One region of the Peribacillus sp. TH14 genome, then DNA from elsewhere that is predicted to be linked to it. Evidence: riboswitches for the same ligand, from Rfam matches in the RefSeq annotation. Region 1 holds a riboswitch; each other region holds the start of a gene.

What was found. Region 1 has a riboswitch for lysine ahead of JFU50_RS17355 (aspartate kinase). Riboswitches for the same ligand answer to the same signal wherever they lie in the genome.
Region 2: it holds a riboswitch for lysine, as region 1 does, so the genes downstream of both, dapA (4-hydroxy-tetrahydrodipicolinate synthase) here and JFU50_RS17355 (aspartate kinase) in region 1, are expected to answer to the same signal.
Region 3: it holds a riboswitch for lysine, as region 1 does, so the genes downstream of both, JFU50_RS12015 (amino acid permease) here and JFU50_RS17355 (aspartate kinase) in region 1, are expected to answer to the same signal.

Annotation. Positions count from the first base shown of each region.
Region 1 is NZ_JAEKEK010000001.1:3,579,721-3,587,568, forward strand. Features, by position in the region: gene JFU50_RS17330 (enoyl-CoA hydratase) at 1-235, shown strand, start outside; gene JFU50_RS17335 (electron transfer flavoprotein subunit beta/FixA family protein) at 376-1,149, shown strand; gene JFU50_RS17340 (electron transfer flavoprotein subunit alpha/FixB family protein) at 1,221-2,198, shown strand; gene trxA (thioredoxin) at 2,443-2,763, shown strand; gene uvrC (excinuclease ABC subunit UvrC) at 2,867-4,639, shown strand; lysine riboswitch at 4,701-4,877, shown strand; gene JFU50_RS17355 (aspartate kinase) at 4,968-6,200, shown strand; gene JFU50_RS17360 (YslB family protein) at 6,263-6,721, opposite strand; gene JFU50_RS17365 (succinate dehydrogenase cytochrome b558 subunit) at 7,103-7,711, shown strand; gene sdhA (succinate dehydrogenase flavoprotein subunit) at 7,782-7,848, shown strand, end outside.
Region 2 is NZ_JAEKEK010000002.1:361,853-369,700, reverse strand. Features, by position in the region: gene JFU50_RS29725 (VOC family protein) at 207-596, opposite strand; gene dapA (4-hydroxy-tetrahydrodipicolinate synthase) at 981-1,865, opposite strand; lysine riboswitch at 2,004-2,182, opposite strand; partial or broken gene JFU50_RS29715 (NAD(P)/FAD-dependent oxidoreductase) at 2,779-3,573, opposite strand; gene JFU50_RS29710 (HAL/PAL/TAL family ammonia-lyase) at 3,516-4,673, shown strand; partial or broken gene JFU50_RS32135 (DUF6946 family protein) at 5,500-5,628, opposite strand; partial or broken gene JFU50_RS32130 (DUF6946 family protein) at 5,613-5,765, opposite strand; gene JFU50_RS29705 (hypothetical protein) at 6,804-7,157, shown strand; gene JFU50_RS29700 (CDGSH iron-sulfur domain-containing protein) at 7,733-7,848, shown strand, end outside.
Region 3 is NZ_JAEKEK010000001.1:2,489,761-2,497,608, reverse strand. Features, by position in the region: gene JFU50_RS12020 (LacI family DNA-binding transcriptional regulator) at 1-801, shown strand, start outside; lysine riboswitch at 1,081-1,261, shown strand; gene JFU50_RS12015 (amino acid permease) at 1,358-2,809, shown strand; partial or broken gene JFU50_RS12010 (helix-turn-helix domain-containing protein) at 3,014-3,366, shown strand; gene JFU50_RS12005 (glycoside hydrolase family 13 protein) at 3,526-5,208, opposite strand; gene JFU50_RS12000 (Ger(x)C family spore germination protein) at 5,342-6,424, opposite strand; gene JFU50_RS11995 (GerAB/ArcD/ProY family transporter) at 6,421-7,521, opposite strand; gene JFU50_RS11990 (spore germination protein) at 7,545-7,848, opposite strand, start outside.

The DNA of each region.
Region 1 (7,848 bases):
CACAGATGAAGAACTTATTCCGAAAGCGAAGGAATTAGCCTTTAAAATCGCAAAGAAAAGCCCTCTTGCATTAAAGTCGACTATTGAACTATTAAATTATACTAAGCATGATTCCTACTATAAAGGTGTAGAAAGAGAAGCTGTCCTATTCTGCCAAGCCTTCGATACTGCTGATGCAAAAGAAGGAATTGGTGCTTTTATCGAAAAAAGAGAAGCAATATTTAAAGGGAAATAGTAGTGTTTCATGTCAAAACTAGTGAATTAATAACTTATTTTTATACATTATGCAGGATTTTGATGAAATCTGAAGAATACAAGTAGTATGTTTAAAAAATTCATAATCTTCAAAACTCAAATTATTCGGGAGGTATTATCGTGAACATTTATGTGCTGCTGAAAAGAACATTTGATACAGAAGAAAAAATTACACTTTCTAACGGGAAAATTAATGAGGATGGAGCAGAATTCATCATTAACCCATACGATGAGTATGCTGTAGAAGAAGCAATCCAAGTTCGTGATGCACAAGGTGGAGAAGTAACGGTTATTTCCGTTGGAACTGAAGAAGCTGAAAAGCAATTGCGCACTGCGCTTGCTATGGGTGCTGACAAAGCCGTATTAATAAATATTGAAGACGACATAGAAAATGGCGATCAATTCACGACTGCCAAAATTATTGGTGAATACTTAAAAGGTAAAAATGCTGATTTAATCATTGCTGGAAACGTAGCAATCGACGGAGGCTCCGGCCAAGTAGGTCCGCGCGTTGCTGAGATTTTGGGAATTCCATATATTACAACAATCACTAAATTGGACATCGCTGCTGGAAATGTAAGCGTTATCCGTGACGTTGAAGGAGATTCTGAAACAATCGAAGCCTCTCTTCCATTGCTAGTAACAGCTCAACAAGGATTAAACGAACCACGTTATCCTTCTTTGCCAGGAATCATGAAAGCGAAGAAAAAACCACTTGAAGAATTAGAATTGGACGACTTGGATTTGGAAGAAGAAGATGTTGAAGCAAAAACAAAAACAATTGAAATCTACCTTCCTGCTAAAAAAGAGGCTGGAAAAGTGCTGAACGGCGAGATTAGCGATCAAGTTAGCGAACTTGTTCAATTATTACGCAGTGAAGCAAAAGTAATTTAATAGAAGCGGTTCTTTTCAAAATATACTACACACAACAAAAAGATAAAATAGAGCACAGGAGGTTTTTATAAATGGCTAGAAAGTTTCTTGTATTGGGCGAAGTTCGCGACGGTTCACTAAGAAATGTATCATTTGAAGCAATCGGTGCGGCTAAACTTGCAGCAGATGGCGGAGAAATCGTAGGTGTTTTAGTTGGTGACAGTGTTCAAAATTTTGGGAATGAATTGATCCAGTATGGTGCAGACCGAGTTGTAGCAGTTGAAAATGATCAATTAAAACAATATACATCAGATGGTTATGCGCAAAGCTTGCTTGCTGTCATAGAGCAGGAAAAACCAGAAGGCATTTTCTTCGGTCATACTGCACTAGGAAAAGATCTAGCGCCAAAACTAGCTGGCAAGCTTGAATCAGGTTTAATCTCCGATGTTACTTCTATTGAAGAAGAAGGCGGAAACATCGTTTTCACTCGCCCGATTTATTCTGGTAAAGCATTTGAAAAGAAAATTGTCACAGCTGGAATTGTGTTTGCAACTGTTCGTCCAAACAATATTGAACCATTGCCGAAAGATGAGTCCCGTTCTGGTGATGTTTCTACGTTAAGTGTAGATATTAAAGACTTGCGTACGATTATTAAAGATGTTGTGAGAAAAGCAAGTGAAGGGGTCGACCTTTCAGAAGCAAAAGTAGTCATTGCCGGCGGACGTGGCGTAAAAAGTGAAGACGGTTTTGAACCATTAAAGGAACTTGCTCAAGTTCTTGGCGGTGCAGTCGGTGCTTCTCGTGGTGCATGTGATGCAGACTATTGCGATTACTCTTTGCAAATCGGCCAAACGGGTAAAGTTGTTACTCCAGACCTATATATTGCCTGCGGAATTTCTGGAGCTATTCAGCATTTAGCTGGTATGTCCAACTCTAAAGTTATCGTTGCCATCAATAAAGATCCAGAAGCTAACATTTTTAACGTAGCTGATTATGGAATTGTCGGTGATCTTTTTGAAGTCATTCCATTACTAACAGAAGAATTCAAAAAGTTAAAAGTGAACGCGTAATAGAAAGCATTTAAAGTATAAACAATATAGGTAAGGAACAAGGCATTTGACAGTTAACTGATAAATGCCTTTTTTTTTTTTTGTGTGTTGTATTTTTAATTAATAATTAAGCTATCAGGAAGAGGTAAGAAACCTGTATATTTACTCTGTTTTTGGACATCCTACCACTGAAGCAAAATATTAGCATCGATTCTAGTAACAATGGTATACTGTCTTTAGTTATTTGAGTAAATTTGAGGAGGATATATATATGGCTATTGTAAATGCAACTGACCAAACTTTCACAACTGATACTAGCGAAGGTGTCGTTCTTGTAGACTTCTGGGCTCCATGGTGTGGACCTTGTAAAATGATTGCTCCTGTTCTTCAAGAGCTTGATACTGAAATTGGCGACACAGCTAAAATCGTAAAAGTGGATGTAGACGAAAACCAAGAAACAGCTGGAAAATTCGGCGTAATGAGCATTCCGACATTAATCGTCCTAAAAGACGGTGAAGTAGTAGATAAAGTTGTTGGTTTCCAACCTAAAGAAGCTCTTGCTGAACTTATTGCAAAACACGCTTAATATTAAGTTAGCTAAAAAAAGCTTCAAGTCTGCGGACTTGAAGCTTTTTTCGCTATCTTGATATATAATTAATTGTAAAAAGGGAGAACAGGAGGCTGAATGTATGAACCAACAAATAAAGAATAAACTTGCCCTTCTTCCCGATCAACCAGGTTGTTATTTAATGAAGGATCGTCAGGGAACGATCATTTATGTAGGAAAAGCGAAAGTATTAAAAAACCGTGTGCGCTCTTATTTCACCGGTTCCCATGATGGGAAAACGTTACGACTCGTTAATGAGATAGACGATTTTGAATACATCGTTACCTCGTCAAATATTGAGGCTCTCATTTTAGAGTTAAACTTAATCAAAAAACATGATCCAAAATATAATATCATGCTGAAGGATGACAAGACGTATCCATTCATCAAGTTGACTGCTGAACGGCATCCGCGTCTAATCATTACGAGAAAAGTCAAAAAAGATAAAGGTAAATATTTCGGTCCGTATCCGAATGCCTTTGCGGCCAATGAAACGAAAAAATTACTCGACCGCATCTATCCTCTTAGAAAATGCAATACCCTACCGGATCGCGTTTGTCTCTATTACCACCTCGGGCAGTGCCTGGCTCCATGTGTGTATGATGTAGAGGAACAGGAATATAAAAAAATGGTGGATGATATCAACCGATTTTTAAACGGCGGCCATACTGAGATAAAAAAAGAACTGACAGAAAAAATGTTAGAGGCATCAGAAGAGCTTGATTTCGAAAGGGCAAAGGAGTTCCGTGACAAAATTGCCCACATCGATATCACGATGGAGAAGCAAAAAATGATGACGACTGATTTTATCGACCGTGATGTATTTGGCTATGCCTATGATAAAGGCTGGATGTGTGTTCAGGTATTTTTTGTGCGACAAGGGAAATTGATAGAAAGGGATGTTTCCCTGTTTCCAGTGTATGATGAACCGGATCAGGAACTTCTTACATTCCTAGGTCAGTTTTACGAGATTACCAATCACTTTAAACCAAAGGAAATTTTGCTGCCAGAGTCAGTAGATGCGGAAATGGCTGAAGGGCTGCTTGGCGTGAAGACGATTCATCCAAAACGGGGATCGAAAAAGGATATGCTTAAATTGGCGAATAAAAATGCTGCCATAGCCCTTCAGGAAAAGTTTTCTTTGATTGAACGGGATGAAGCAAGAACGATCAATGCGGTGGAAAATCTTGGGGTGCAATTAGGCATCTATACCCCGCATCGGATCGAGGCTTTTGATAACTCGAACATTCAGGGCAGTGATCCGGTTTCCGCTTTAGTTGTGTTTATTGACGGTAAGCCGGAAAAAAGAGAGTATCGCAAATATAAAATCAAAACTGTCCAGGGACCCGATGACTATGAATCGATGCGTGAAGTTGTACGCAGAAGATATTCACGAGTTTTAAAAGAAGGGCTGCCACTTCCGGATTTAATCATTATTGATGGTGGAAAGGGTCATGTGGAGGCTGTTCGAGATATTTTAGAAAATGAACTGGGTCTTGATATTCCGCTTTCTGGTCTCATTAAGGATGAAAAGCACAGAACATCGCAATTGATGATTGGCAATCCGCTGGAACTGGTACCGCTTGATTCGCGTAGCCAGGAATTTTATCTGTTGCAAAGAATTCAGGACGAAGTGCATCGGTTTGCGATTACGTTTCATCGCCAGCTACGCGGGAAAAATGCGGTTCACTCGCAGCTTGATGATATACCTGGAGTCGGAGAAAAACGAAGAAAGCAATTGTTAAGGCATTTTGGTTCATTGAAAAAAATTAAAGAGGCATCGGTAGAACAAATTATAGAGGCAGGCATGCCAAAAGGAGTAGCTGAAGGAATCGTTAGAAAATTGCAAGAATAATCTTGCTACCTACATTTCTCTATGCTATGATAAGAAGGAATTTTCAACTAGACAACTTAAAAGTGCTGATAGAGGTGCGGAATTCAAGAGTAAAAACCTGGAGAAGTATGAGCTTCGATGAAAGGTTTTGAAAGGGGATAACGCCGAAGGAGGACAAGACTCATGCCTTGTTTTTCTGGTCTGACATTTAATAAATGGCGGATTGTCAGGGGGTATACCCTGGAGAGCTATCTCACTGTGTTTACTGTATTAAATACGTGATCACAGCAATGAGATATTTCTCATTGCTTTTTTTATTGCCTAAAAAAGATAAAGAGGGTGCATTAGGATGGCATTAATCGTTCAAAAATTTGGCGGGACATCCGTCGGTAGTGTCGAGAAAATCAAAAATGTTGCCAATCGAGTAATCGAGGAAGCAGAGAATGGGAATGAGGTAGTTGTCGTTGTTTCAGCTATGGGGAAAACAACAGATGAATTAGTTTACATGGCTCAAGATATTTCCAAAAATCCAAGCAAGAGGGAAATGGATATGTTATTGACGACTGGAGAGCAGGTCACGATTTCCCTGTTAACGATGGCTTTAATTGAAGCGGGGCGTGAAGCTATTTCTTTCACCGGCTGGCAGGCTGGCATGCAAACAGAATCCGTTCATGGGAATGCCCGGATTTTAAACATTGATGCTTCGAGAATTCAAGCTCAGCTTCAGGCAAAGAAAATTGTGGTCGTTGCAGGTTTCCAAGGGAATGATGCAAATGGAGAAATCACGACACTAGGGCGGGGCGGGTCTGATACGACTGCAGTGGCTATTGCTGCAGCATTAAATGCGGACCGATGTGATATTTATACCGATGTAACGGGTGTATTTACAACAGACCCACGTTACATAAAAGATGCTCGAAAACTGCAATCTATTTCTTACGATGAAATGCTAGAACTTGCCAATCTAGGGGCGGGTGTCCTTCATCCAAGAGCTGTTGAGTATGCGAAAAACCACCAGATTCCGCTTGAAGTCCGTTCGAGTATGGAGAAAGAAGCAGGAACTACCATTGAGGAGGAAGCAACTATGGAAGAAAATTTAATTGTACGCGGTATTGCTTTTGAAGACAGTATTACAAGGGTCACAGTGAATGGTTTGCCCCGATCACTAGGATCATTATCCACAATTTTCATGACACTTGCAAAAAACCGAATAAACGTTGACATTATTATCCAAAGCATGACAGCAGAGGATACAACAAACCTTTCTTTCTCCATAAAAAGTGAAGATACGGAAGCTGTTTTAAACGTGCTAGAAAAAAATAAAGACCAATTGGCATTCGATAGAATAGAAACGGAGGGCGGATTGGCCAAAGTGTCTATCGTCGGTTCAGGAATGGTATCTAATCCGGGAGTGGCTGCCGAAATGTTTGAAGTGATGGCTAACACAGGTATTCAAGTGAAAATGGTCAGCACATCTGAAATTAAAGTCTCAACTGTCGTCAATGAAAAGGAAATGGTGAAGGCAGTCGAAGCACTTCATGAAGCGTTTAAATTAGGACAGCATGCAAAAGTGCTTGTTTGATTGCTTGGAGTCTAATGAAAAACAGACTTCCGATAAAAAGGGTAAGTCTGTTTTTAGGCTCATTAGATTGGGTCTCTAGGATCCCATTGAATGGTAAATGTCACTTTTTTTGCACGGCGTTTGATTTCTTCTGTCGATTCACTTAAGAATTTTTTCTGCAGTGTAAACTGCTCGGCAAGGAAACCGGCTTCAAGTTGGAAGTGACAGTCAGGATGAAGATCTAAGCGACGGCTGATTATTTCACCTGTTAAGGATAATTCCATCTCGGTTTTCGAAAACTTTATGATTTCAAGATGGCCCCAGCCTGCATTTTGGAAAAATGCAACAACTTCCTGTTCGCCATTCAGTGGGAATTTTCTCGCTAATTGTTTACCTGCCCAATAGAGAATTTGATTAGAATCTTTTCCGAGAATATCGTTCAATAAAACTTCTCGGATTAATTCGTAGCCGAAAGCTGGAACATGAGATTCTTCTGTTTGAAGTTCTTCTTCTTCTATCGCTGCAGCAATATTTTTTTTCATAGTTTATCGCCTCTTTCTGTAAATCTATTATAAACGTTTTTCTTTTGCAAATTATACTGTTTTTTTATTATTTCAATCGTAATTGGGAAAAAATGAGAAATTATTCCGGGATATTAATAGATTAATTACTAATTTCTCCAAGTTATAATCTTGACAATTAAAAATTATACAATTTTAACCAATAAAATCTATTCTGAAAAAGAGAATTCTTGTATCCGTTTTCTTGACGCACATAGAAGTCAGGAGTAAAATGGACATGTCACATAATTGTAAGAAAGTATAGGGATGTTTCAAACTCTATACTTTATTTTCACGCGGAGATAAAAGGTAGCCACCAGTTTATCTTTGCATGATTTTTCACAAATTAAGGGGGGGCACTTAGTGGCAAAAAATCGTGAGTTTGGGAATCGTAAACTTCATTCACTACTTGGAGTTATTCCGATCGGGCTGTTTTTGTTGGAGCATTTAGTTACCAACTATATGGCAACAAAGGGACCGGAATCATTTAATTCAGCAGCACATTTCTTAGAAAGCATACCGTTTCGTTATTTCTTGGAAATCTTCATCATTTTCTTACCTTTGATTTATCATGCAGTTTACGGGATTTATATCGCGTTTACTGCTAAAAATAATTTGGGTAGATTTGGATTTTTCCGGAATTGGATGTTCTTTTTACAACGTCTAAGCGGAATCATTACGTTGATTTTCCTAGTTTGGCATGTTTGGTCAACTAGAATTCAAGCAGCATTAGGTGCAGAGGTTGACTTTGACATGATGGCAGAGATTTTCTCTAATCCATTTATGATTGCATTTTATTTAGTTGGGGTCATTTCGACAATTTTCCACTTCTCTAATGGATTATGGTCATTTGCAGTGAGCTGGGGTCTAACAGTTTCACCTAAATCGCAAAAAATCATGACTTACGTTACTTTGATCGTTTTCGTTCTTCTTTCTTATGTAGGGGTTAGCGCAATTTTCGCTTTCGTATAAGAAGATAGAGTTTATTTATAAGTATTAGGAAAAACATAGCTTTGCTAATGGAAATAAGGGAGTGACAGAATTGGGTAAAGGTAAAATTATTATCGTTGGTGGAGGTCTAGCTGGTTTAATGGCTACGATCAAAGCAG
Region 2 (7,848 bases), on a different contig from region 1:
TCAAGTCATCGATTTCTTTTCTTACTTTTCAGTGCCTTCTTTGGATATGGTAATCTTATCACCATCAATAATCAGTATATCCCCAACCTTCTATATATTTTCGGTTTATGAAATTTGTCTACTCCTTAGATGTAAAGGGCTTTTAATATTATAAGGGTCACAGAAATGATCAAACTTTTACTTATTTCATCTCATATTAAGAATCTTTAATCTTTTGCTCGTTCTACCAATTGTAGCAATTCACCATTAGGTCCATTGAATAAAATCATACGTCCACATTCAAGTGTTGGTTGTGGTTGAGGGGATAAAAATTCAATTCCTTTATTCTGGTAATGGTTAATTGCTATATTAATATCTTCTACTGTAAAAGAAAGGTGGTTAACGATTCCACTTTTGTTATACTTACCAATAGGTTCAATGTCTTTGATTAGTTCAATTTCCATACTAGGCTGTTCTTCCAAGTACAAAAATGCCATTTCTCTTGTTTTTGAAGATGCTCGAAGGCGAACCTTAAATCCAAACATATCTGAGTAGTATTGAATAGTATGATCCATATTAGTAACAATAATAGCTATATGTTCCATTTTTTTTATCATTTGTATTCTTCCTTTCAACATAAATAATAAATTTAAATGAAATATACACCAACTTAGTAAACATTTATTTTGGTTTATCAAAGAATTTATGCGTTTACTATTTTTATTTATCTATCTATCATCTGTAAAAAGATAAAAACGAAGTGAAAGAAAAGGTGATTATGGAACTTAAGACCCGTAAAATTAAAGGTAAGGTTTTTTCAACCTTACCCCTTAAAGATTGTCTTCCTATGGTGCAATATCTTCTAGAACCTTTTCACTAATTTCAATCATTCGATATGCTATAAACGTACGGATGGCAGCTACGCAAGCAAAAAGAACAAAGACAGAATTAAGACCTTTAGCGCCAGTCTCGCTGAATGAATCATTATTTTATTTATTCAACTAAACAGCTTCTACGTTACTAGGTTGTAGAGCTATTTGTAGAGCTATTTTTTCTTCATTGTTTAAAGGGACCAATGGTAAGCGGACACCTCCAACATTTAATCCTCGCATATTTAATGCTGATTTTACCGGTGATGGGTTTGATGCAGCAAATAATGCTTTCATAATTGGAAGAAGGTTACGATGTGTAGAAGCAGCACCATGGACATCACCATTTTTAAAGCTATTGATCATTTCTTGCATTTCATTACCAATGATGTGTGAAGAAACCGAAACAATGCCTGTTCCACCGATAGCTAAAACAGGTAATGTTAACCCATCATCGCCGCTGTACAACGTAAAATCACTAGAGGATTTGCTTATGATTTGTGCCATGGCATCTAAGTCACCACTTGCTTCTTTTACTGCGACAATATTGTTAATCTTTGAGAGACTAACAATCGTCTCTACTGACATGTTTACAACACTTCGTCCTGGAATATTATAAAGCATTACCGGTAATGATGTTGATTGGGCAATTGCATTAAAGTGCTGAAATAATCCTTCTTGAGACGGCTTGTTATAGTATGGGGTGACGAGCATAATTCCATCGACTCCTGCTGCCTCTGCTTGTCTTGTTAAGCTAATCGAAGCTTTCGTGTTATTTGAGCCAGTTCCAGCTATAACTGGAACTCTTCCATCGACAACTTCCCCAACAAATTTGAATAAATCTACTTTTTCTTCTGCTGTTAATGTAGGCGACTCTCCAGTTGTACCAGCTATAACTAATCCATCAGAACCATTAGCAATTAAATAATTTACTAAAGTTCTCGTAGCATTAAAATCAACCTCATTATTATGATTAAACGGGGTAACCATTGCAGTTAAAACTTGGCCAAAATTCATAATTTCACACCCTTTAGTATAATTTTTTTAAAAAATTCAGAGGTGGTTAGGGCCATTCAGGAGCAAACGCAAAAAAGCAACAACGAGGATTCGCTGCTGCAGTAGAAACAATATTTAATAAAAAAGAATCGTTTCGGCGCGTAAGATAGCCCTCCATATAGTTTCCTATATGACAGTTCTGTATTTATTCAACAGCAGAACCAGCTTCAAGAACATGAGATTCTTTCCGCTTCGGCAAATTCCCCTTTCCACAATAGTCATAGGATCTCATTCTCCTCAAAATGTGTACTAATGGTCTTTGCTCCTCTATCCTCACTTCAAAAAGTATGAAGTAAGAAAATATTTAATTGACTGTAATATAACAGGAAATCCTTTCTATTGCAAGGCCAATTTAGAAATATTTTTTTGAGAATACATGGATAATCGATGGAAATGGCTAAGGTATTGGGCTGGATTCCTCTATTATGTAAACTCAACAGATTAATAGTTTTATAAAACAAACAGTTTGAAAAGTTTCACCTTTATAGTCAGTTTTACAATTGATATATCTTATAGAAGGAAATAGAAGGAATTAGTATTTATCTTATGAATACCAATAATATTGATCAAGGAGGGGAGGACAACATGACTAATACAAAACTAACAAAGGAAAGAAAAGATATGAAAATCCGTGAAGTTTGGGAAGCAAGAAAACGAATCGCTTCAATTGTAAGTAGAACTCCATTGATTCTTTAAGCTGTATTGTGTAATCGGGCAACTTTACCAAAGAGTAAACGCTATCTAAAATGAGATTAAACTGATTTATAATTTGGTTGAGATAGTTGTCCAATCTTAAAATTAACAGCATATTGTTGCTCTATGTTTATAGCGAATTATTTTTGAACTTGAATCACTTAATTTCTAAAAATCATTGCTAGATCGACTGCATAATTCGTGCGAGTTCTTTTTCTAAAACAGCGGGCTCGTTTGCGTAATTGTAAATCCCTAAAAACTTCTCTATAGCCTCTGGATGAGAACTGATTAGCTTGTTGACAGCATCCTGTTGTTCAGATATTCGTTCATTCTTTGAAATTTGGCATCCCATGTGAAACCGAACCATAAACTCATCTTCTATTGCCTTTTGATATTCTTCAGCCATTTGATTTGATTGATCGGATTGTCCCTTATATTTTGATAGAATATTAGATAATATACGTGCTCCACATATAGCATCATGGATACCCTGTGCCATGCCAGGATCTTTAAAACAAACTGCATCTCCAACCAACGCCCATCCTTTTCCCATTCCTTTATACCAGTAATTATCATATCCGAGAATGCCTTTGACCGGTTCTACTAGTTCTGCATTTTTCAATCGCACCCCAATTGTTGTATTCGGAAAGTTATTTGTTAAGAGATTGCGTAGACAGCTTTCCGGATTTAATTTCAACCGTTCTATCAATTCCTTATTTTCTAATGGCAAAATGCCGACAATAACATATAAATCATCATTCGTCGGAAAGAGAATGGCTGTATTATCTTTTATCTTGTATACTTCAAATTTAGGGACATTATCGTGGCGAAATCCAGAGAAATACCCGAAATAGATGCCTACTGTTGCCGGAATACTTATTTTGAGTTCACTTTTTACCAGCTTGCGAATAATAGAGGATCGGCCGTCTGCCCCGACTACCAGGTGAGCTAAAAATTCTTGTTTCTGGAGTTCACCCGGTTGTACCTTGTAAAGGTTCAGTCGGTGCTAGCGGAGACCTCGCACCGCTTTCTCATATTGCCATCGTTCTAGTTGGCAAAGGTAAAGCAGAATACAAGGGGGAAATTCTTCAGGGTAAGGAAGCACTAAAAAGGGCTGGATTGAAACCGGTTTCTTTAGAAGCGAAAGAAGGCCTTGCATTAATAAACGGAACTCAGGCAATGTCTGGTGTCGGGGTGCTTGCGCTTAATGAAGCGGAGCGTGTCGACCTAGCAGCTGATATGGCAGCTTGGTTAACAATGGAAGCGCTTAATGGGGTTATATCTGCCTTTGATAGCGAATTACTAGCTGTCCGTCCCCATCCGGAGCTGGAATTCGTGGCTTCAAGAATGAGAAATTGGCTGGAAGGCAGTAGAAGGATTACACGCCAAGGGGAAGTACGCATTCAAGATGCCTATTCCATCCGCTGTATCCCGCAAGTACACGGAGCATCTTGGCAAGCATTTAATTATGTTGAGGAACGTTTAAAAGTAGAAATGAACTCCGCCACTGACAATCCGATTGTTTTAGAAAGTGGAGAAATCATCTCAGGAGGTCATTTCCATGGCCAGCCGATTGCGCTTTCAATGGACTTTTTGAAAGTAGCTGCAGCTGAGTGGGCGAATATTTCTGAACGAAGAACAGAAAGGCTTGTAAATCCGCAACTAAGCGGGTTGTCACCTTTCTTAGCTGTCAATCCTGGTTTAGAGTGCGGCTTGATGGTTGCTCAATATGCAGCGGCTTCACTAGTTTCCGAGAATAAGGTATTGGCACATCCCGCAAGTGTTGATTCCATTCCAACATCGGCAAACCAGGAAGATCATGTCAGCATGGGTACAATTGGCTCCCGTCAAGCTCGGGAAATCATTCACAATTCTGCTAGAGTTATAGCGATTGAAATGATTTGTGCTTCTCAAGCTATCTATCTGGAAAAAGCTGAAAATCAATTGGCACAGGCAACTAGAGACTATTTAGAGAAAGTCCGTCTAATTTGCCCTCCTCTAGAAAGTGATCGGGCAATTTCAGATCAAATGGAGGAACTGGCTCAGTTTATTTTACGTGAAGATTTATTAAGATAAAAACTAAAGTGAAAAAATGAAAAGGAAAGTGAATTTAGTAATTTACAAATATATGTAAATAAACTACTAATTTTCAAAATTCACTTCGAAAGGAGGCGATAGGTTAAGTCAAAAAAAGAGAAAAAGATTGATACTGAAAATCCCCGTTAAAAAAGAGGTAGAGGGAGCTAAGCTACGATATACCGCAAAGTAGATTACAGAAAATGTATATAGATAAATAAAAAACCTCGCTGGATTTCAACGAGGTTTTTCTAATCGCTTTGGTTCACCTTTCGATAAAGGGTCATATAGGCCCCTCATGTAAACGGTTAGCGTTGTTTCTCAATCAGATATATATATTTGTAAGAGAGGAAGAGTAAAAGGCTTTCGAGAGGTTCCCATTGTGTATGTACTTGGGGGAATGTTTGGGTTCCGATTGTAAGCAAAGTCCGGTATTTTAAAAGATTTAGAAGAAAAAAAAGAGATTTCATCAGTCACCCTCTTTTCTTATCTAAAGAACGCTTTAAAATAGGCTTTTCCTCAATTTAATCAATCGTTTGATTAAAAAAATATTCTTGACTCCTCAACCGTTACGTTGGGCCTCTTCCCAATCCTATTGCTCAGGATTGCAATCACACAAATTATATTTTAGTTCTTTCGATTCCAGCTAGTAAGCGTAATTTCTTTATTCCAGCCTTTAGGGGGATTGGATAACCTCCCCAGGGTTTCTTTAATTTCGAATTTAATCTACCATTTTTCCACAGCACTTAAAAAAGTACCATAATCACGACTATAATTGAATGCAAACCGATATGAACTATTCAAAAAATTAATATGAAAGAAACTTCTAATCTCCACGTATCCACCCAAAATACAAGTCAATTCCATTAATAGTAACGGGAGCTATTATACGGCTTTTTAAGGCCCGTAGCCCAAAGAGAGAAACAAACTTTTCGTAATCTACAAATTCTTTATCGCTTTTGCTAAAACAAAGATATCATTTTGTGAGGCACAACTACCTCCTGGTAAACTCACTTTATATTCCGGTAAACCGAGAAGTAATTCAGCGTTTTCAAATAGTTCAATCTCAGATTCAAGAAATCTTGCTTTAAGATCAGGTGGAAACTAGTTTTGATCTTTTCAACAATAGGCTAGGGTCTTTGCTGAATATCCTTCTTTAAACGGCTTCTTCACATTTATTAATTAAATTCTCTCTTTCAATCTCTTTATCTAACTCCATTTATTATATAACTTATATTTTACAAACAAAAACCACTACAACATGCCTTTTTAATCGTCCACTATGGGTGTACTCTAAATTTACAAATGTTCATTTGAAATAAGGATAAGGTTGTAACTTTGATTTAAATGGATTTCGAAAACGTTCCTATTGGGGTACTCTATTGGAACGAATTTTTGAGAGGTTTTTTTTCAATAGAAGACTCGATAAGATAAAAGCACTGAACTTAGGTAATTTGGACAAGCATGTATTTTTTCATCCCATATATATAGTAGAAAAAGGAGTGTTGTATATATGGGATGGTATAACAAAAGCTACAATCAGCGTCCTCCACAGCTTCCAATCCCACCAGAACCACCAGAACCACCATCAGTATCAGTCTAAGCTGAAATTGGGGTACAGACATCAAAACGGAAATCTGCTTAGCTTGTAATGGGCTGGGCTTTTTTACTTTTTACGGTATGGCGGAAACTATCAGAACCTTGTTATTGAAAAGAAAATAATGGAAATTAATACAAATGAAAAAACTCCCCTTATTTATTCATTCGCAGGATTTCATAACCCTTGAAAATATATTAACGGTTAAAAGCAATGAGTTCAGATCATTTTGGCTTCGTGGAGGCATAGTTAAATAAAGGAGTAATAGAAAACTCCATATTCTACTAAGTGAGTATTCGAGAGCTATAGCTATCATACCGAGGGAGTTCAACAAACGTAGTGATTAGAACTGTTAAAACGATGAAGATGACGCAACCAAAAGATGTTTGAATCTAATAAGCTATAGTCATTTTTAATCGTTTTAATAATCAGTTTATTCTGATATTATAAAAGGGATAAAGATTGGAGGAGGAAATAACATAAAAAACTTATTTTCAATCTTAAGTACCTTTGTGTTAGTTCTGGTAGGTGGAATGGTATTAGGTACTTCTTCTGCTCAAGCAAGTGTTCCTCAGTATTCTTTTCAAACAGAAGATGGAAAATGGGATGGTGAAATTGGAAATCCTAACAATGGTAGTGACTTAGAGGTAGAACTAGTTTCCCCAATCTATTTAAAGACTTCTTCTGGAAGTAAGTTATTGACTAATTATAGTAACGTATGGTCTCGTATCTGCAATGCTAGTACTGGAAAGTGCACAGGCTATCATAGCTTAGCAGGTGGAAAGACATTATTCACAGGTATGAAAATAGGTAAATTTTATGTTGATGTGAAAGATGGATACTCTTCTGGCAAAGTATATGGAAAACTACAAATTGTTTTCAAATAACTTGTATTACTTGCTACCCACTCTTAGTGGGTAGCTTTTTATATGAAAAGTTTCTAAAATAAATTAATATCTAAATATTTTTGTATAATTTACTAAAATTGATCTTTACCACTGCCCTTTTTTCCAGAAAAAGAAGTGAAGTTAACTGAATTGACTAGTAAGTTCACAAACGCTACACGAGCCATAATACTAAAAGATACAGTAAATGGTGTTTGTGTAGATATGAAATAAAGTTTGATACTTTTTTAATGAACTAACGGGTGCGTTAGTTCATTAAGAAGAAGTAAAAAAAGTCGATTCCTTAACTAACGGGTACGATTCTTCATTAAGAAGGATTGCTTTTTCTTATGCGACTAAAGGATCAGGTTAGTAGAATAAAGTTTTTGGAACTTTTTAAAGTAATATCCTCTAAAAATAAGGGGGAGGGCGATAAAATGTGGTGTGTTTTTATTGGTATAACACTTCTTCTTTTGGTAATTGCAGGATGTCAATCAAATAATATTGAGGAAGTAGAACTTATTTATCGTTTAAAGTTATTCCCCCATGGCAAAAATGTTTTAAAAAAGAGGTGATTTATTATAGCTACTATTAAAGTTAATGATAATGGTTCATTACGTGTATCAGGGAATGTAGAGCTAGTCGATGGTGAAGGGAATAATATTGAAACAAAAGAAGCCTTTTCCCTATGCAG
Region 3 (7,848 bases), 1.1 Mb from region 1:
TCAAAAGGCAAAACGAATCTAATCGGCGTCATCATTCCATTCACCAATCACCCCTATTACGGAGCAATCGTGCAAGGAATTACAAAACAAGCCAATGCTATCGGCTATCATATAGTCATCTTTCAAACACAATATGAAAGAGAAAAAGAAATTCAGGCATTGAATATGTTACAAATGAAGCAACTCGATGGCATTATCGTTTGTTCAAGAATTTCAGAAATGAAAGTCCTCTTGGACTATCAAAAATATGGACCAATTATCTTATGTGAAGATACAGCCCAGGCTGAATTATCGTCCATAAGCATTGATCACTATGCCGCTTTTTCCTCTGCACTTGAATACGTGGTTGCTAAAGGATATAAGAAAATCGGATACAGCCTCGGGCGAAAAAAGAGCAGAAACAGCTCCCTTCGTACAAAGGCGTTTAACGATATTATGAATAAGTATCATCTTTTAAATAAAAAAGAATGGCTGTTTGAAGGCAGTTATCACATCAAAGATGGTGAAAAATTGTTCCAAGATTGGAATTCTATGATAGATAAACCAGAGGCTATCATCATTACTAATGATGACACCGCGTCCGGATTCATTCTTACTGCCAACAAATTCGGAATGAAAGTACCAGAAGACGTGGCCATTCTAGGTTTTAATAATGATAGCCTCAGTGAGATGCTCGATATCACAACCGTTTCCTTACCGCTTGATTGGATTGGCAAAATGGCTGTTGATCTATTTGAAAATCCTGAAGTTATCAGACATGTAAAATTAGATTATACTCTTATGAAACGAAAAACTATTTGAATTATCTTAATTATCCAAATAAAAGATGTTTAAATGACAAACATTTAAACATCAAATTCAAGTGATACATTTAAAAACTAGGAAAAAATAACCTTGAAAAATAATCATTGCGCTATCTATAAGATTATTTTATAATTTTAATATAGTAAAGTTTACTCAATGACCTGCTGACATAGAAGTAATTGTTTGAACTTTATATTGAAATCGTATAGGTTGACTAGAAGTTGACGCAACGATTTATATATTTAGTATAAGAAAATTGAATACTTCCTCATTTACCGATGAGTTAGAGGCTGCGGCTTATAAAAGTAGTACGGACGAGATTCAGGAAAATTGACGACTCCGTTTGAAAGGATAAGTTGCCGAAGTTTAGATATGGTCCTTGTATATCTAGGCTGGCGGTGTTACCGAATAGGAACACCACTGTCACGTTTTATTAACGTGGGGAGCTATCTTCGGAAGGATAAACGGGTTTATTATAAACAGCCGTCGATCTTTTTCGACTGCTGTTTTTTTATATATCGTTCCCTTCCAATAAAAAGGAGTGTAACATCAATTGTCAAATTCACAAACAACATCAAATCCCACTGAGTTGAAAAGGAGCCTGAAAGCACGTCACTTAATGATGATTTCATTAGGTGGAACGATTGGAACAGGTTTATTTTTAGCAAGTGGCGGTGCCATCCATACCGCTGGGCCTGGAGGTGCTTTGGCAGCATACGCAGCCATTGGCTTCATGGTTTATTACTTAATGACAAGTCTTGCAGAAATGGCAGCATTCATGCCAGTAGCCGGTTCGTTCCGTGTCTACGCATCCAAATTCGTCGACCCATCTTTCGGCTTCGCGATTGGCTGGAACTATTGGTATAACTGGGCCATCACAATTGCAGCTGAACTGGCTGCCGTTGTCCTAATTATGAAATTCTGGTTCCCGGACAGCTCGTCCATTATCTGGAGTGCCGTTGCGTTAATTATTATGTTTCTTTTTAACTATATGTCTGTTAAAGGATTTGGCGAAGCTGAATTCTGGTTTGCTTTAATCAAGATCGTGACCGTTATCATCTTCTTAATCACTGGATTTCTAATGATTTTCGGAATCCTGGGGGGAAATGACCCAATTGGTTTTTCTAATTTCACCATGGGAGAAGGTCCATTTAATGGAGGCTTCTTCACAATTCTAGGAGTATTCATGGCAGCAGGTTTCTCTTTCCAAGGAACAGAATTACTTGGAGTTACAGCCGGCGAAAGTGAGAATCCGGAGAAAAATATCCCTAAAGCGATCAAGTCCGTTTTTTGGCGCATCCTTTTATTCTATATCCTTGCGATTTTTGTAATTGGAATGATTATTCCGTTCACAGATGCACGTTTATTAAGCGAAGATGTTGCCGTCAGTCCATTTACACTTGTATTTGAACGCGCAGGTCTTGCGTTTGCGGCATCGGTCATGAACGCAGTTATATTGTCATCTGTGCTCTCTGCTGGTAACTCCGGCATGTATGCTTCAACTCGTATGCTATGGGATTTGGCCCGCGACGGAAAAGCTCCGAAATTCCTTGGCAAGCTCGATAAAAGAGGGGTACCAGTGAATGCTCTTATCGCGACTTCTTTAGTTGGTTGCCTCGCTTTCTTAGCTTCATTTTTTGGAGACGGTGTTGTTTATATCTGGTTATTAAATGCTTCAGGTATGGCCGGATTTGTCACATGGGTTGGAATTGCGATTGCTCATTATCGATTCCGCAAAGCTTATGTAGCTCAAGGTCTTGATTTGAATGCTTTACCATACCTTGCTAAAGGATTCCCAACTGGACCGATTTTCGCGCTCGTCCTATGTATTTTCATTATCATTGGACAAGGCTATCAAGCTTTCAGCAGCAGCGGGATTGATTGGAATTCAATGTTTGTTTCTTACATTGGCCTGATCTTATTCTTCGCCCTATGGTTCGGCTATAAAATTAAGTATAAAACTAAAATCATCCCACTTGAGGAATGTGATTTTAAAGTAAAATAAGCGTTTTAAAAGGACCTGATTTCTTCTTCAAGAGGAATCAGGTCCTTTTTTTATCATTTCCCACCAGAAGACTCCCTCTTCAAGCGTGTGAAGGGCGAGAGCACAACGGTAAGGGGGAGATGAATCGAGGTTGGCATAAGCCAAAGTAATCTTTTTACAAACATACGTTCTATGGTTAATAATAACTATAAGGGGGTGAAACCAATGGTCGTAAACAAAGCTTATAAATTTCGAATCTATCCAACTAAAGAACAACTAGCTCTAATCAATAAAACGATCGGCTGCTCCCGTTTTGTCTATAACTTCTTTTTAGGCAAACAAAAGGAGAAAGATGCCTACTGGTATATTTGTGAAGAAATGAAGCAGAACAGCCAATTATCCTCTAATGAATGGAAAGGTTCTTTTCTGAATAAATACGCAACAATCAAAGAACTTCCAGCTTAAAGAAAGAGTATTCTTTCCTGAAAGAAGTAGACAGTATTACCTTACAGAAATCGGTGGAAAATTTAGCAGATTCCTATAGTCGATATTATAAAAAGCAAAACAAGTCACCACGATCGAGATATTAACGCAGGACTCAATCTAATGAATGAAGCCATAAGGCTTCTAACCGTAGGAACTACGGGAATAGCCTAATTAAAAATTGGCCGATAGGCTAATGTTCTTAGGAATCCCCCACTTCAATCAGACCGTAAGGTCGATAAGTGGGGGGTAGTTCAATTCAAATGATAAACACGGCATTCAAACGGTCGCAGAGGTTTAACGGAAATTTCCTCAATCGGCAGTTGTTCATAATTGCCGATTAACAGTGTAGCAGACATTGTATCTAACCCTTCAGGTATGGAATAGGAAGCTTCATAGTCTTTGAAATTACATAACACCAGCAGCTTTTCTTCATCAAGTGTTCTCGTATAAGCAAATATTTGTTCATCATCAGGCCATAGTAGTTCGTAACGGCCATAAACGACGATTTCATGTTTTTTACGTAATTGAATAAGCTTTTTATAAAAATGAAAGATGGAATTCGGATCGTTATAGGCTTTTTCTGCATTGATCAACGGATAATTAGAATTGACACCGATCCAAGGAGTTCCCGCTGTAAACCCCGCGTTTCTTGAGTCATTCCACTGAACAGGTGTCCTCGCATTATCTCGACTGCGCGCGTAAATGGCCTCTAGCATCCGCTCTTCTGTCCATCCACACGAATTCACAAGTTCCTCATAAGAATTCAGCGTTTCAATATCGCGGTATTCATCTATTCTTTCAAAGCAAACGTTGGTCATACCCAGTTCTTCGCCTTGATAAATATAGGGCGTTCCCTGAAGCATATGCAGACAAACAGCAAGCATTTTTGCGCTTTCTACCCGATACTTCCCATCATCTCCGAACCTTGAAACAATTCTCGGTTGATCATGGTTATTCCAGTATAAACTGTTCCAACCATCCTCCTCTAAACCAATCTGCCACTTGGAAAGAATCCGCTTTAAGTCACTCAATTCCCACTTTTTGTTACTCCATTTCCCTTCTGGTCCTCCCCCCAAATCCATATGTTCAAATTGAAAGACCATATGTAGCTCACCACGTTCTTTCCCTGTGAACAATTGAGCTTCATCAGGTGATACACCAGGCATTTCACCAACCGTTATCAAGTTATAACCTGAAAGCACTCGCTGATTAATTTCCTGCAAAAACTCATGAATGCGCGGACCATTCATGAAAAATGGACTTCCATCACCATGCTGCTTCCCATACCGGACATCCCCGTCCAAATATCGCTGATCTTTCGAAAGGAAGTTAATAACATCCATTCGGAAGCCATCGACTCCCTTATCCAGCCACCATTTCATCATGCTATAAATTTCTTCACGAAGCTCAGGATGTTCCCAATTTAAATCCGGCTGTTTTTTACTGAATAAATGCAAATAATATTCATCCGTTGCCTCATCATATTTCCACGCCGAACCTTTGAATATGGATTCCCAGTTATTTGGCTCCTTTCCATTCTTCCCAGGTCTCCAAATATAGTAATCCCTCTTCGGATTATCTTTAGAAGACCGGGATTCCTTGAACCATGAATGTTCATCTGACGTATGATTGACCACAAGATCCATCATGATTTTCATTCCACGTTCATGAACTGCCTTCAATAATCGGTCAAAATCACTCATTGTCCCAAACTCAGTCATAATCGAACGATAATCACTAATATCATAACCGTTATCATCATTGGGAGATTGGTAAACCGGAGAAAGCCATATCACATCTACACCCAGCTCCTGTAAATAATCAAGTCTCATCAATATTCCTTTCAGGTCCCCTATCCCGTCTCCATCGCTATCCATAAAACTCCTGGGATACACCTGATACACAACCGCCTCTTTCCACCATGTTTTGTCCATTTCCTCCACACCCTTCATTAAGCAAATTGACATAAATGTTTACATCAATACACCTATTATAAAGAGCGAAACTTCAGAATATTCTTGATTAACGAATCTATTTAAGGAATTTTTATATTATGGATTTTTTTCCTTATTCTGCGATTCCCGTTTGAATCATTTCAATATCTACAGCCAAATCAATTGGAATATGAGGATATACTTCCTCCCAATGTTTTCGATTAAAATTTCTTGTTTTACTTCTAGCGATATCACCCATCGCAATTGGATCTATATTATTTTCCTGAAACATAGTTAACATCTTATTTAGTTTTTTTTCAATGGCCTGCTCAGCTTTATTCTCAATATTTTTCACGTCGAGTGGTTTGCCCAAGTCATACCCTTGTACCTCAAGTATACTTGCCTTTATTTTCACTTCAATCCTGACCTTGGGCTCTTGGTTTGCATGTAAGATATCATAATGGACATGTGATTGAACGTTATTAATATCAATAAAGTCATTATCCTTCAATTTTATTTCATAACTCCCCAGTTTGAAGTTTTCGCTAAGTACTTTGAATAAGAAACCGTCCTCATAAGAAATATACTTACCAATGTACCTGTCCTTTTTAAACAGAGCTATCCCTTTCACCCGTACACGCTCGCCTGCTGTTTCCAATAATGGCATAACCGGATCAATTCCTTTACCATGACTGGCATATAAATAGTGGTGCAAATCGACATTAGGTAAATTCGTTCTGATGTTTTGTTCAATTAGCTCTTTTACTTGAACCCCTGGAGTTTTGGATAACTTCGGCTCTATTTTAACTACATCATCAGCTCTGCCATGAACAACAGCTAAATATAGATTTCTTCCTACCATTGGGTCACGCCTATATGTATCGACATAATCATTGAGGCCTTTTCCAGCTAATTCTTCACTATAGAGAATTACTGATAATCTACCACCAACAATTGGAAATGTGGTTTTAGAGTTTTCTTGCTGACGAGTAGCTTTTACGTCATGAGAAATAGCTTCATAAACTTCCTTACCTAGGTTTGCTTCCTCTCCAAGTTGAGGAACATTGACAACAACTGTTCCCTTAATCTTATGGTCACCAGCATCATCATAGCCAACGACTTCGGCAATTAAGATATCTTCTAAAATTTGCTTCTCCACTCCGCACGCTGTCATTAATACGCAACCTAATGTAATCAATAGTAGTTTGGTTTTCATGGTTTATGATCCCTCACTTTGTAAACAATCAACTGCCATAAAAATAAAAAGGGAAGGTACAGATACATCATATAAAAACCCATACGGGAAATGTACGTATTTAACAAATCGATTTTATTGCGATTATCCAAAAAAATACAAGACACTAAAATAACCATCAGAATAATAACTAACATTTTTTTCTGTCGGAACCCAAATACCCGTTTCGCACATCTGCTTGCAGCCCAGACTCCCAGGCATGCATTCGGTATCACCATAAAAAGCCACATAGAAATTCCTATGTATTCAAATCTTTCAATAAAGGGTAGGTCTACAATTTTCCATAACGTCAAAGTTGCCCAAATAACATCTTTCAGCTGATCCTGGTGATAGTATGCTAATGAGACAAGAATTGAGATGAGATATAGAAAAGTTGTATAAAGTGCCCCGAGATGGGCCCACTTTTGAGACCGTTCACGCTTTTTTATAAATGGATAATAGACCAAGAGCAGTTCAAAACCGAGATAATTCAGCGTCATCGACTTACATGCTTTCATAATATCTAGAAAGGAATGATCCAGGACAGGTGTCAAATTATAGAAATGAGCTTGTTTTAATGGGAAATACTTCAAAAGCATTAAGGGCAATCCAATCATCAGCCCGATCATACAAAAACCGGTGATAACTCTAAACCCTCCCGTAACAAAACTATAAACAAGAATCAGGATGATGGTTAATAACAGCGGGATATTAACACTAGGGAACATCCAGACCTGAATAACCTCTAAATAAGTCCTAATAATAATGATGGAAATCAATATAAAGTAGAGGATAAATACTATATTGAAAGCATTTCCTGCCCATTTGCCAAACAAATCTTGATGGACAGCAACCAAATCAAGTGTTTGTGGACCGCGTCCTAAAATTTTGTAGCACATCCAAAGAAGAATATTTATGATTAATCCTGAAATCAGGACTGATATCCAGGCATCTTGGCCTGCCTCTTTTGCTATGATCCGTTCAAATCCCAATACCCCTACTCCAATTTGCATACCTGGTATGAGGAAAGAGACAAAGAATGGAGAAATCTGTTTAGTCACATTTGTTTGAGCTTCCATGCTTTCTCACCGCTTTCTACACCTTATTCATCAATATCATTTTGGGATTTTTGGGTTTGAGTTTTCTTTCTTATTCTTACTGGATTTTCAGTCCGCAAAAAATGCGGACGTTTTTTCTGTTTTGAAAAGTGAAGTCGAATAAAACTATCTTTAAAATCCTTAATTCTTAGCGGATAAAGCGGTTCTAAATATGGACTGCCAAGTGACGTCAGTTTTAATAAATGACTTAAAATAAATGCACTACATAATGCTATTCCAAACAATCCGTATAACTGGGCGCCCAATAAAAAAGGAAAGCGGATGAGACGAATCGTATTACTAATCTGG